2 regions of the Enterobacter sp. 6722112 genome follow, and region 2 is predicted to be linked to the other one. Evidence: predicted binding sites of a transcription regulator. Region 2 holds the regulator's gene; the other holds the start of a gene.
What was found. The regulator PhoB, encoded in region 2, activates phosphate uptake and scavenging genes when phosphate is short. The targets are predictions, from matches to a motif close to CTGTCATAAAACTGNCNNAT.
Positions count from the first base shown of each region.

Region 1 (6,003 bases), 2.1 Mb from region 2:
TTCACGCTTGAAGCCGTACGTGCCTGCGATGCCGCAGCAGCGTGAGTCCAGCACCGTCAGCTCCAGCCCGGGGATCAGCCGCAGAAGCTCAAGCGTATAGATCGACCAGCCCATCTTCTCCATATGACATGGCGTGTGATACACCACCTTCAGCGGCAATTTGCCCAGCGGTAACGTCTGCCCGCTGTCCAGTTTGCGCCAGAGAAAACGGGTCGCCAGCTCAATGTGCTCGCGCAGGCCGGTGTTATCCACCTCCAGCAGATGCGGATATTCATCGCGCAGCGTGAAGGTACAGGTTGACGACGTCGCCAGTACCGGTATCCCTTTGTCGACGATCGCCTCACGTAAAGAGGTGACGTTGCTGCTCGCCTGCTTGCGCGCTTTGTCGATGAAGCCGTTGGCAATCAGCGGAACGCCGCAGCACTTTTCTTTGCTCAGCAGCTGAACGCCCGTTCCCATGGCGTTCAGCACTTTCAGCAGGTCTTTCCCCAGCTGCGGATGGTTGTAGTTCACGTAGCAGCCGTGGAAGAAGGCGACCTGCTCAGCGAACTGCGCCTGTTCTGCCGCCACGGATTTAAACCAGCGGCGGAAGGTGCCGTGAGAATATTTCGGCAGACTGCGGTGATGGTCGATTTTGAGCGTCGCATCCAGCAGCCTGCGCACCGGCTTCAGGGCGGTGGCGGCATTGACGACCGGCGCGAAAGGCGTCGAGAGGCTACCCATCAGATCGGTGTGGCTCAGTATCGCGTCACGCAGCGTCGGTTTTTGCGTACTGTAGCGGGCGCGGGCGCGCTGGATGATATCGCCTATTTTCACGTCCGACGGGCAGGCAACTTCGCAGCGTTTACAGTTGATACAGTATTTCAGCGCCTCGTCGTAGAGCGCGCCATCCTTCAGGCGCAGACGCTCCCCGTCGGGACCGGCCTGTTTCGGGCCGGGATAGCGCGGATCGACGCCGCTGACCGGGCAAACCGTGGTGCAGACCGTGCATTTGATACAGCTTTCAAATTGGGTGTCGTTCATTGTGCTCCCTCCCTGCGCTGGATAATCTGCTCCGCGACATGCAGCGCAGTGACGGCGCAGACGCCGCCACCGCAGCCCTGCGCCACGGGATCGTACCCGCCCAGAACCGAGCCGATGGCGTAAAGATTTTCAACCGGTTCCCCGCCCAGCCGCGGGCGCAGTTGGCTGTCGACGATCACGCCGAACTGCTGCCAGGGCTGCGGGGTGAAGAAATCGCTTTGATACCAGTCCGCGCGGGAAGCGCTTTGCCGGACGTCCAGACCGAGGATCGCCTCACGCACGCCATCCCGGCTGCTCAGCAGACCGTTACTGAAGAAACTGCCACTTGCCAGCACCGTAAAGCGTGCGCGAAGCGGGATGTCGCCGTGGTTGCGGGTCCAGATTTCGCTTACCGCGCCCTCAGCCAGGGTGATTTTTTTCACCTCGTCGCCTGCCATCCAGACGCCACCCTGGGCAACAAACTGACGCTGAAGCTGGGTGTGCAGACGAATGCCGGGCACGGAAGGGGGGAGCGTCGGCAGTAAACCGAGCGTACAGGGCAGGCGCGCCGAGAGCCAGCGCCAGAGCCGGTTGTCCGTTAAGCCAAAACAGGCGGGCATAAACAGGGCGTCGCAGGTCTTGCCGAGCGGTTGAAGCGCCGCGTACAGCTGCGGCCAATAACTTTCATTATCCAGCAGGCGGGCAATGTTCACCGCACGAAACTCGCTGGGGTTTTCGCGCAGCACGTCGAGTTCGGGGAGATCAATCTCCGCCGTATCCACCTGAACACCCTGCTGTCTGAGAGACGCGGCGGCCAGATGTGGCTGGAAATCGAGGAAGCCGCTGATCCCCACCACCCGCACTCGCTCGGCAGCGATGGGGGCGACAGGCACCTCTTCCGGGCTAAGCCAGGCGGCGCGCAGGGTGCCGAGCGGCGTGACGCGCTGATGATTTTGCTCGGCGTCACCCTGCATGCGTGCGCCGCAGGTGGTGAGCAGGTGTTCGGTTTCGCAGGCAAAGCGGGCCATATTCTCTGCGCCCGTCAGGCGGTAGGGATGTTCAGGCGGCAGATCGGCGAACGATAGCGCGCCCAGTAAATCCAGCGAGCCGGAAGAGAAGTGCAGGGCACTCTGACCGCGAGTGACAATGGCGCAGCGCAGACCCCGCTGCGTCAGTTTGAGGCCGCACAGCAGGCCCGCCAGCCCCCCACCCACAATCACGGTATCAAATTTCATGGTTGTGCTCCTTCTCCAGACCGCAAAGCCCCTGATAGACCCAGCGGGTAAACTCGCTTTCGCGCAGGGCATCGCCCCAGGCGACGGGCTGAATGCCTTTCCAGCGCTCGTTTAAAAAATCGCTGAGCTGGGCAAGCGACTGGGTTGACGTGGTGGCGTGAAAACGTTGCAGCAGCCCGGCGGCACGGCAGGCGCACAGCTCCCCCTGACAGGTGCCCATCCCGACGCGCGTGCGGCGGCGTAAATCGAGCAGGTTGTTCACCGTCAGGTTTTCCACGGCATACTGCACCTCGCCTGCGGTCACGGCTTCGCATTCGCACACCAGGCTGCGGCTGAGTCGCCCTTCACCGAGCCAGGTTGGGGTGCGGTCGCCGTGACGGTAAATCGCCGAACCGCGAAGCGGGGCAGGGAGTGAAATGATTTTGTGCAGCGTTTTTTCTGTCGATTGCTGCGAGCCGGGCAGAGCCTGTTCCGCCGTCACGCACGGTGCGGTGTTGCCGAGCTTACGGCAGACGGCATCGGTGGCCCACTGGGCCATCAGCCGGTAGGTCATCAGCTTGCCGCCGGTAATGGTGATAAACCCGTCCATGCCGTCGCGTTCGGCGTGATCGAGCAGCACGATGCCGCGGCTGACGTTACGCCCGCTCGGATCGTTATCGCTGGCGACGAGGGGACGCACGCCCGCGTAGGCACGCAGAATACGCGTCTGCGCCATCACCGGGGCCAGCTTTTCCCCTTCGCGCAGCAGGATATCCACCTCTTCAGCGGTGACGCGGTTGTAATCAATTTCGCTGTAGTCCACATGCATTGAGGTCGTGCCGATTAACGAAATGGTGTCCCCCGGCACGAGGATATCGGCGTCAGACGGTTTACGGCAGCGGTTGATGACATGGTTATTGATGCGGTGGTCGAGGATCAGCAGCGAGCCTTTCGCCGGGAACATGCGCACCGACAGGTCCGCGTATTCCGCGATGCGCTGGCCCCAGATCCCCGCCGCGTTGACCACGACGGCGGCATACAGCTCGCGGTGTTCGTTGTACTGCGCATCAAACACGCGCACCCCGCGCACGGTATTACCTTCACGAATAAGCCCGGTGACGTGATGCCCGGTCAGGATCTGGGCGCCATGTTCCCGCGCGTCGAGCATATTGGCGGCGGTCAGGCGGAAAGGATCAACGGTTCCGTCCGGTACTTTTACCGCGCCCAGTAACGCCGGGTTTACCGAGGGTTCAAGACGGCGCGCCTGCGCAGGATCGATCGCCTCGGCATGAATGCCTGCCGCCGTGCAGGCGGTGATAAAGGTTTGCTGAAAGCCGAGGTCATCTTCTGGAAGGGTGATAAAAAGACCGTTGGTCGGTTCAACGCAGTGGCGGGCGATGCGCCTGAGGATCTGGTTTTCAGCGATACACTCGCGTGCTGACTCAGCGTCAGTGACCGCATAGCGGGCGCCGCTGTGCAACAGACCGTGATTACGTCCCGTCGCGCCGGTGGCGATATCGTGGCGTTCCAGAAGCGTGACGCTCAATCCCCGCAGGGCGCAGTCGCGTGCGATGCCGGCACCCGTCGCGCCACCGCCAATGATAATCACATCGCTGAAGCGTGGATCGTGAATTGTCATTGCCTTTCCTCTATGTTCGTTTTTTAGCATTTAGCCACATTGATCGTGTGGTTTGTTTGATTTCGAACATAAACGCGCGAAATTCGAAAGTGAAACGTGATTTCATGCGCTTTTTTGCGCATTCTGTCATATTTCTGTAACAATCTGTGCGTTGATTCACAGTAACATTCACCGTGATTTCTTAACATCGCCGCCTCTGTAGCCGGGCGCGAGATGCCCGGTCATTTTTTGAAAGGCCACGGAGGCTGTTATGCTCAGTATCTTTAAACCTGCGCCACATCGGGCGCGACTGCCAGAGGCAGAGATTGATCCTCTCTACCGCCGTCTGCGTTGGCAAATCTTCCTCGGGATCTTCTTCGGGTATGCGGCGTACTATCTGGTACGTAAAAACTTTGCGCTCGCCATGCCGTACCTGGTGGAGCAGGGCTTCTCTCGCGGCGATCTGGGATTTGCGCTGTCGGGGATCTCCATCGCGTACGGTTTTTCGAAGTTCATTATGGGGTCGGTGTCGGATCGTTCGAATCCGCGCGTGTTCCTGCCCGCCGGTCTGATCCTCGCGGCAGCGGTGATGCTGTTCATGGGCTTTGTGCCGTGGGCGACCTCCAGCATTGCCATCATGTTCGTGCTGCTGTTCCTCTGCGGCTGGTTCCAGGGGATGGGATGGCCGCCATGCGGACGCACCATGGTTCACTGGTGGTCACAGAAAGAGCGTGGTGGAATTGTATCTGTGTGGAACTGCGCACATAACGTCGGGGGCGGGCTTCCGCCGCTGCTGTTCCTGCTGGGGATGGCCTGGTTCAACGACTGGCATGCCGCGCTCTATATGCCAGCCTTTGGCGCCATTCTGGTGGCGATTATCGCCTTCGCTCTGATGCGCGACACCCCACAGTCCTGCGGCCTGCCGCCGATTGAAGAGTACAAAAACGACTACCCGGATGATTACAGCGAGAAGCACGAAGAAGAGCTGACGGCAAAGCAGATCTTCATGAAGTACGTGCTGCCGAACAAGCTGCTGTGGTACATCGCGGTGGCAAACGTATTTGTCTACCTGCTGCGCTACGGCATCCTCGACTGGTCGCCAACCTACCTGAAAGAGGTGAAGCACTTCGCGCTGGATAAATCCTCCTGGGCCTATTTCCTGTATGAATACGCGGGCATTCCCGGCACGCTGATCTGCGGCTGGATGTCGGACAAAGTGTTTAAGGGCAACCGTGGGGCGACGGGCGTGTTCTTTATGACGCTGGTCACCATCGCGACGGTCGTTTACTGGCTTAACCCGCCGGGGAATCCGGGTGTGGATATGGCCTGTATGATCGTCATCGGCTTCCTGATTTATGGTCCGGTTATGCTGATTGGTCTGCATGCCCTGGAGCTGGCGCCGAAGAAAGCGGCAGGCACGGCGGCAGGCTTTACCGGTCTGTTTGGCTACCTCGGCGGTTCGGTCGCTGCGAGCGCCATCGTCGGCTACACCGTCGACTTCTTCGGCTGGGATGGCGGCTTTATGGTGATGATTGGCGGCAGCGTGCTGGCTGTTCTGCTGCTGGTTGTTGTGATGATTGGTGAAAAACGTCACCACGCCGAAGTGCTGGCGCGTCGTCAATAAGGAGCATTGCGATGAAATTAACTCAGTTAGCGACAGGTCTGCTGCTGGCGGGCCTGATGACAGGCTCCGCGCTGGCGGCGGATAAGATCGTGATCGCCCACCGTGGCGCCAGCGGTTATCTGCCGGAGCATACGCTGCCGGCAAAAGCGATGGCCTATGCCCAGGGCGCGGATTATCTGGAGCAGGATCTGGTGATGACGAAGGACGACCAGCTGGTCGTTCTGCATGACCACTATCTTGACCGCGTGACGGACGTGGCGGAGCGTTTCCCGGATCGCGCCCGTAAAGATGGTCGCTACTACGCCATCGACTTCACGCTGGCGGAGATCCGCTCGCTGAAGTTTACCGAGGGCTTCGAGATTGAAAACGGTAAGAAGGTACAGGTCTATCCGGGACGTTTCCCGATGGGCAAGTCTGACTTCCGTATTCACACCTTCGAAGAGGAGATCGAGTTTGTTCAGGGGCTGAACCACTCGACAGGAAAAAATATCGGTATCTACCCGGAAATCAAAGCGCCGTGGTTCCACCATCAGGAAGGGAAGGAC
Region 1 covers NZ_JBZWGR010000007.1:2,849,642-2,855,644, reverse strand. Annotated here, with positions in the region: gene glpC (anaerobic glycerol-3-phosphate dehydrogenase subunit GlpC) at 1-1,023, opposite strand, end outside; gene glpB (glycerol-3-phosphate dehydrogenase subunit GlpB) at 1,020-2,237, opposite strand; gene glpA (anaerobic glycerol-3-phosphate dehydrogenase subunit A) at 2,227-3,855, opposite strand; gene glpT (glycerol-3-phosphate transporter) at 4,106-5,458, shown strand; gene glpQ (glycerophosphodiester phosphodiesterase) at 5,470-6,003, shown strand, end outside.
Region 1: the regulator PhoB is predicted to act here: its motif matches at 3,979-3,998, upstream of glpT (glycerol-3-phosphate transporter).

Region 2 (6,003 bases):
GTCGGCTTCTGCATCATTGGTAACCGGCAGCGTTTCCAGAATGGGCATCAGGGCGTTAATACCTTCCTGAATCGTACCGTGCTGGGCCTGTTTTTCCTGCCACAGGGTATATTCGCTTTCGCGCGCGCTCAGCCAGGCGCTTTCAGCCCCTTCATCGGGCACGCTAAGCGACAGCGATTGTAACGAGGCCGCCAGCGCCTGACGCGTCGCCGTCAGCTGCTGCTGGTACTGGCGCGCCTGACCTTCCTGTTCATTGAGCTGGTTTTGCAGCGTCAGACGCTGGCTGAGCTGATACAGCTGGCGTTCATACTGTTCCTGTTCGCTCATCCAGGGGGCAATATCATCCTGAATATTCAGCGCTATGTTCAGGGAGGCGCAGACCTCCAGCCACTCTTTAGTGAGTGCTTGCTCTTCCTCAGAGAGAGTCTGTGCTTCCTCTGTCTCGCGCTGGATCTGCTGGGTCAGCGCATTCACCTGCCCGAGCACCAGCAATCCTTCCTCTTTTAGCGCGGCAACCTCTTTCTCCAGCGCGTCGCGGCGGCGCTGATTGTCGGTCAGTTCAAGCGCCTGATATTGCACAACTGCCGGGTGTTCGCGTGAACCGCAGAGCGGGCAAGGCTTACCCGCTTCGAGCTGTGCACGATAGTTCTCAAGATCCTTGATTGTCGCCTCACGCTCACAGAGCGCTTTCAGGTCGGCATAGTGCTGATTTTTCTCTTTGAACTGCTGACGCCGCAGGATCAGCGTTTCATTGAGCTTAGCCTGCTCAGCCTGCGCTTTCTGCACGCTTTCCGCATTCTGGCGCAGCCGTTTTTGCAGCGGTTGAAAGCGAGCGTGAAGCGCTGTCAGACGCTGGCGGAGCGCCCGCGATTGTGCCTGTCGCTCCATTGCCGTCGCGAGATCCTCAGCCGTCAGCGTCAACCTACTTTCAGGCATCTCAGCCAGCTTCTGACGAAGCTCAGCCATGCGCGCTGCCTGGGCAACAAGCTGATTTTTATCGCGATTCAGCTGCGTAAAATGCGCCCGCCAGCCGGCAATTTCCTGCCCCCAATGACGGAAACGATCGTGTTCGGTCAGCCACTGCGTCAGTACCGTGTGCTCTGCCTGCAACTGTTCACGGTTTCGCAGCGCACCGTTACGGATACGCGAGCGCTGCGCCGCTCTGTGGAGTAAGCGAGTATTTACTTCAACAATTCGCTCTGTTGTCTGCGACAGGCGGGTGGTCTGCTCCTGCTGATACTCCCACAGCGGACGTAGCTGGGCGGCGGGCTGTGCCAGCTTGAGCTTCGCCAGTTGGGGCGCGGCGTCCGTCAGAGCCTGTTGCGCCTGCTGCTGCGAAGCGGCTGCGCGCTGCTGCTCACGTATCAGTTCGTCGTTACGCGTAAGCCACTGAAAATCTTTCTGTTGGCTTTGCTGCTGTGCCAGCAGGACTTTTTCTTCGTCAGTAAGTGCCTGCAAACTTTGCTGTAAGTGCTGCTGCTGTTCCTCGCTCAGCAGCATAACCCCTGCGGCCTGCGCTTCGCACATCTCCAGCGCGTTACGTGCCGCTTTGTGTTTTTCAAAAACCATGGCAGAAATCTGGCCGTAAATTTCCGTGCCGGTCAGTTCCTCCAGCAGCTCAGCGCGATCGCTCGGTTTGGCATTCAGGAAGGCGGCAAACTGCCCCTGAGAGAGCAGCATCGAGCGGGTAAAGCGACCATAGTCCAGCCCGGTGAGTGTGGCGGTTTGTTCCAGCTTATCCGTGACTTTGTCGGCCAGAATTTTGCCGTCTTCGCAGCGGGCCAGCTCAACGCGCGGTGCCTGTAAGTTCCCGTCCGGCTGGTTGCGGGCGCGGTTCTGGCTCCAGAAAGCGCGATAAGCAACACCTTTGACCTCAAATTCTACTTCCGCCAGGCATTCGGCAGTATCGCGCGTCATCAGGTCATTTTGCGCCTGAGAGACCTTATTAAGACGCGGCGTTTCGTGGTAAAGCGCCAGGCAGATGGCATCCAGCAGCGTGGTTTTACCCGCGCCGGTTGCGCCGGTGATGGCAAACAGCCCGTTGCTGGCGAACGGCTCCGCGGTGAAATCAATTTTCCACTCACCCTTTAGCGAATTCAGATTTTTCAGGCGCAGGCTCAGAATTTTCATGCGTTTTCGTCCTCGTCATGGAGGGAATGCAGGGTCTGGGCAAACAGCTCGTTAAGCCTGGTGCGTCTGGCCTCGTCCACCTCTTCATGCGCAAGCCGCCGCGCGAACACCTCTTCAACCCGAAGTTCGCTAAGCGTTTCACGCTGGGCGTTGAGCAGTATTTTCTCGCGCTGCTCGCGGCTGCGGCGTACCAGCAGCACCTCCACGGGAAGGTCTTCCGTCAGCGTCTGTATTTTACGCTGCATATCGTACAGGTAGTCGTCGGTGGTGATTTCGATATCGAGCCAGACGGGGGGATTAAGCGCTGCGCCGCGCCACTGCTCAAGCTGAGCGGTAATGGCGGCCAGATCGCCTTTCAGCACCGCCAGCGGCTGGGTGACCGGCACCTCAAGCGTCTCAACGGCGCTGAGTTTGCCTCCGGTGAAGCTCACCAGATGCACGGATTTGGCCTTGCCCGTTTCGTCAAAACTGAGCGAAATGGGCGAGCCGCAGTAGCGGATATGCTCGCAGCCGCCGATGATCTGCGCCCGGTGAATATGCCCGAGGGCAATGTAGTCGGCGGGGGGGAAGTTTTGCGCCGGAAACGCGTCCAGCGTACCGATATAGATCTCGCGCACCGCATCACTCTTACTGGCTCCGACGGTGGTGAGGTGCCCGGTGGCAATGATCGGAATGGCCTGATCGCCGCGCAGGGCGCAGGCTTCCGTATGTTGCTGGTGATAATAGCGGGTGATGGCCTGCAACAGATGCTGCTGTTTTTCGCTGCCGGACAGACCTGCCTGGCTTTGCACGATATCGCGCGGGCGTAAAAACGGAATTGGGCACAGCACTGCGCCCGGCGTGCCGTCGCGTTTTTTCAGGATCTGCGGCGCGTGTCCGGCGCTGGCCACCACGGTGGTATTGAGGAACGCCAGAATATCGCGGGATTCATTCAGCGTCGCCACCGAGTCATGGTTTCCGGCGACAATCACCAGGTGACAACCGGTTTGCTGGAGGTTGACCACAAAACGGTTGTACAGCTCACGCGCATAGCTCGGCGGCGATCCGGTATCAAAAATGTCGCCCGCCACAATAATCGCGTCCACCTCGTGAGCCTGAGCCGTCTCCAGCAGCCAGTTCAGGAACGCTTCATGTTCCGCGGCGCGGCTTTTGCTGTAAAAATTTTGACCCAGGTGCCAGTCTGAGGTGTGAAGTATGCGCATAAAAGATCCGTGGCAATAATAAGAAAGCAGGATTATAAACGTTCGGGGAACGGAAAATAACCGCTGTAATAAAACAACAGTTTGCTATTTATAGTGGTAATGTTTTTCATAAATCTGTCATAAATCTGACGCATAATGACGCCGCATTACAGACTTGTAACTTAAATACGATAAGACAGGGCAAAGTATGGCGAGACGTATTCTGGTCGTAGAAGATGAAGCTCCGATCCGTGAAATGGTGTGCTTCGTGCTTGAACAAAATGGCTTCCAGCCGGTTGAAGCGGAAGATTATGACAGCGCGGTGAACCAGCTGAATGAACCCTGGCCCGATCTGATCCTGCTGGACTGGATGCTGCCTGGCGGTTCCGGATTGCAGTTTATCAAGCATATCAAACGCGAGGCGATGACCCGCGATATCCCGGTGGTAATGCTGACGGCGCGCGGCGAGGAAGAGGATCGCGTGCGCGGTCTGGAAACCGGCGCGGACGATTACATCACTAAACCGTTCTCCCCGAAAGAGCTGGTGGCGCGTATCAAAGCCGTGATGCGCCGTATTTCACCGATGGCGGTGGAAGAGGTGATTGAGATGCAGGGGCTGAGCCTGGATCCTACCTCACACCGGGTCATGACCGGTGAAAATCCCCTCGATATGGGACCGACCGAATTTAAACTCCTGCACTTCTTTATGACCCACCCGGAGCGCGTTTACAGCCGCGAACAGTTGCTGAATAACGTCTGGGGAACTAACGTCTATGTCGAAGACCGAACGGTTGACGTCCATATTCGCCGCCTGCGTAAAGCACTGGAACTGAGCGGCCACGATCGCATGGTACAGACGGTCCGCGGCACGGGTTATCGTTTCTCGACCCGTTTCTGAACAATGACAGGAGTGTGACGCGTGCTGGAACGTCTGTCATGGAAAAGGCTCGTCTTTGAACTGATCTTATGCTGTATTCCGGCCCTCATTCTGGGGGCTATCTTTGGCTATCTGCCGTGGTTTTTACTGGTGGCCGTGACGGGATTGCTCGTCTGGCATTTCTGGAATTTACTGCGTCTCTCCTGGTGGCTGTGGGTCGACAGAAGTATGACACCCCCGCCGGGAAGCGGGAGCTGGGAACCGCTACTCTACGGCCTGCACCAGATGCAGATGCGTAACAAAAAGCGCCGTCGTGAGCTGGGAAGCCTGATCAAACGCTTTCGTAGCGGTGCGGAGTCGCTGCCGGACGCGGTGATCCTGACGACAGAAGAAGGGACAATCTTCTGGTGTAATGGCCTCGCGCAACAGCTGCTGGGCCTGCGCTGGCCGGATGATAATGGTCAGAACATCCTGAACCTTCTGCGTTATCCCGAGTTCACGCTGTATCTGAAAAAGCGGGATTTTTCGCGCCCGCACAATCTGAAGCTCAATAACGGTCGCCATCTGGAAATCCGCGTGATGCCCTACAGCGATCGGCAGTGGCTGATGGTAGCGCGGGACGTTACCCAGATGCACCAGCTTGAGGGCGCGAGACGTAACTTCTTTGCCAACGTCAGCCACGAGCTGCGTACGCCCTTGACGGTGCTTCAGGGCTACCTGGAGATGATGCAGGAGCAAACGCTTGAGGGGGCGCCGCGTGAGAAAGCACTGCATACCATGCGGGAGCAGACGTTCCGCATGGAAGGGCTGGTCAAACAGCTGCTGACGCTTTCAAAGATTGAGGCTGCCCCGTCGCTGGCGCTAAACGACATCATTGATGTGCCGATGATGTTGCGGGTGGTGGAGCGCGAAGCCCAAACGCTGAGTCATAATCAGCACACCCTGAGTTTTGACGTTGATAACACGCTGAAAGTGCTCGGCAGTGAAGATGAGCTGCGAAGCGCTATCTCAAACCTGGTCTATAACGCCGTGAATCATACCCCGAAAGGGACGCATATCGCGGTGTGCTGGCAGCATACCCCGGCGGGCGCTGAGTTTAGCGTCGAGGACAACGGGCCGGGGATTGGGCCCGAGCACCTCCCGCGTCTCACCGAACGATTCTACCGGGTGGATAAGGCGCGCTCGCGGCAGACCGGCGGGAGCGGACTGGGACTGGCAATTGTGAAGCATGCCGTCAGCCACCACGAAAGCCGGCTCAATATTGAAAGCACCCTGGGTAAGGGCACGCGCTTTAGCTTCGTGATTCCGGAACGATTAATTGCCAAAAAAAGCGCCTGACGGCAGATGTGTCAGGCTACCTTTCCACGGGCCAGCGATTGCTGGCCCGTTTGCTTTGCAGTCAAGCGAAACGCGGATGAATATTATACGGCTGGTGCTTTTTTGTTCGCATGATTAGCCATGAGTTTTTCTTATACATGGCATATTATGTTGGTCTGAATTTTCATGCTGGCATATTGTTCTGGTTTTACGATCCCTTCTTGCCTTTAAACGTTATAAGCGTTTAAATTGCCCCCAATATACTGTCAGACCGACTGTATTTGCGTGGTAAATCGAAAAACTATTCTTCGCCACGCCAGGACGGGAGCATATCCCGCTGAAATTGAGCAAATTTTCCGCTGTATCGTCCCGTGCGGGATGGCGAAAATCTCAACGTATTCAACACCACATCCACAGGCAGTAAGGTTTTATGACCCATCACTTGAAATCGCGTGACATTATCGCGCTGGGCTTTATGACATTTGCGCTGTTCGTTGG
Region 2 covers NZ_JBZWGR010000007.1:781,005-787,007, forward strand. Annotated here, with positions in the region: gene sbcC (exonuclease subunit SbcC) at 1-2,130, opposite strand, end outside; gene sbcD (exonuclease subunit SbcD) at 2,127-3,332, opposite strand; gene phoB (phosphate response regulator transcription factor PhoB) at 3,520-4,209, shown strand; gene phoR (phosphate regulon sensor histidine kinase PhoR) at 4,231-5,526, shown strand; gene brnQ (branched-chain amino acid transporter carrier protein BrnQ) at 5,936-6,003, shown strand, end outside.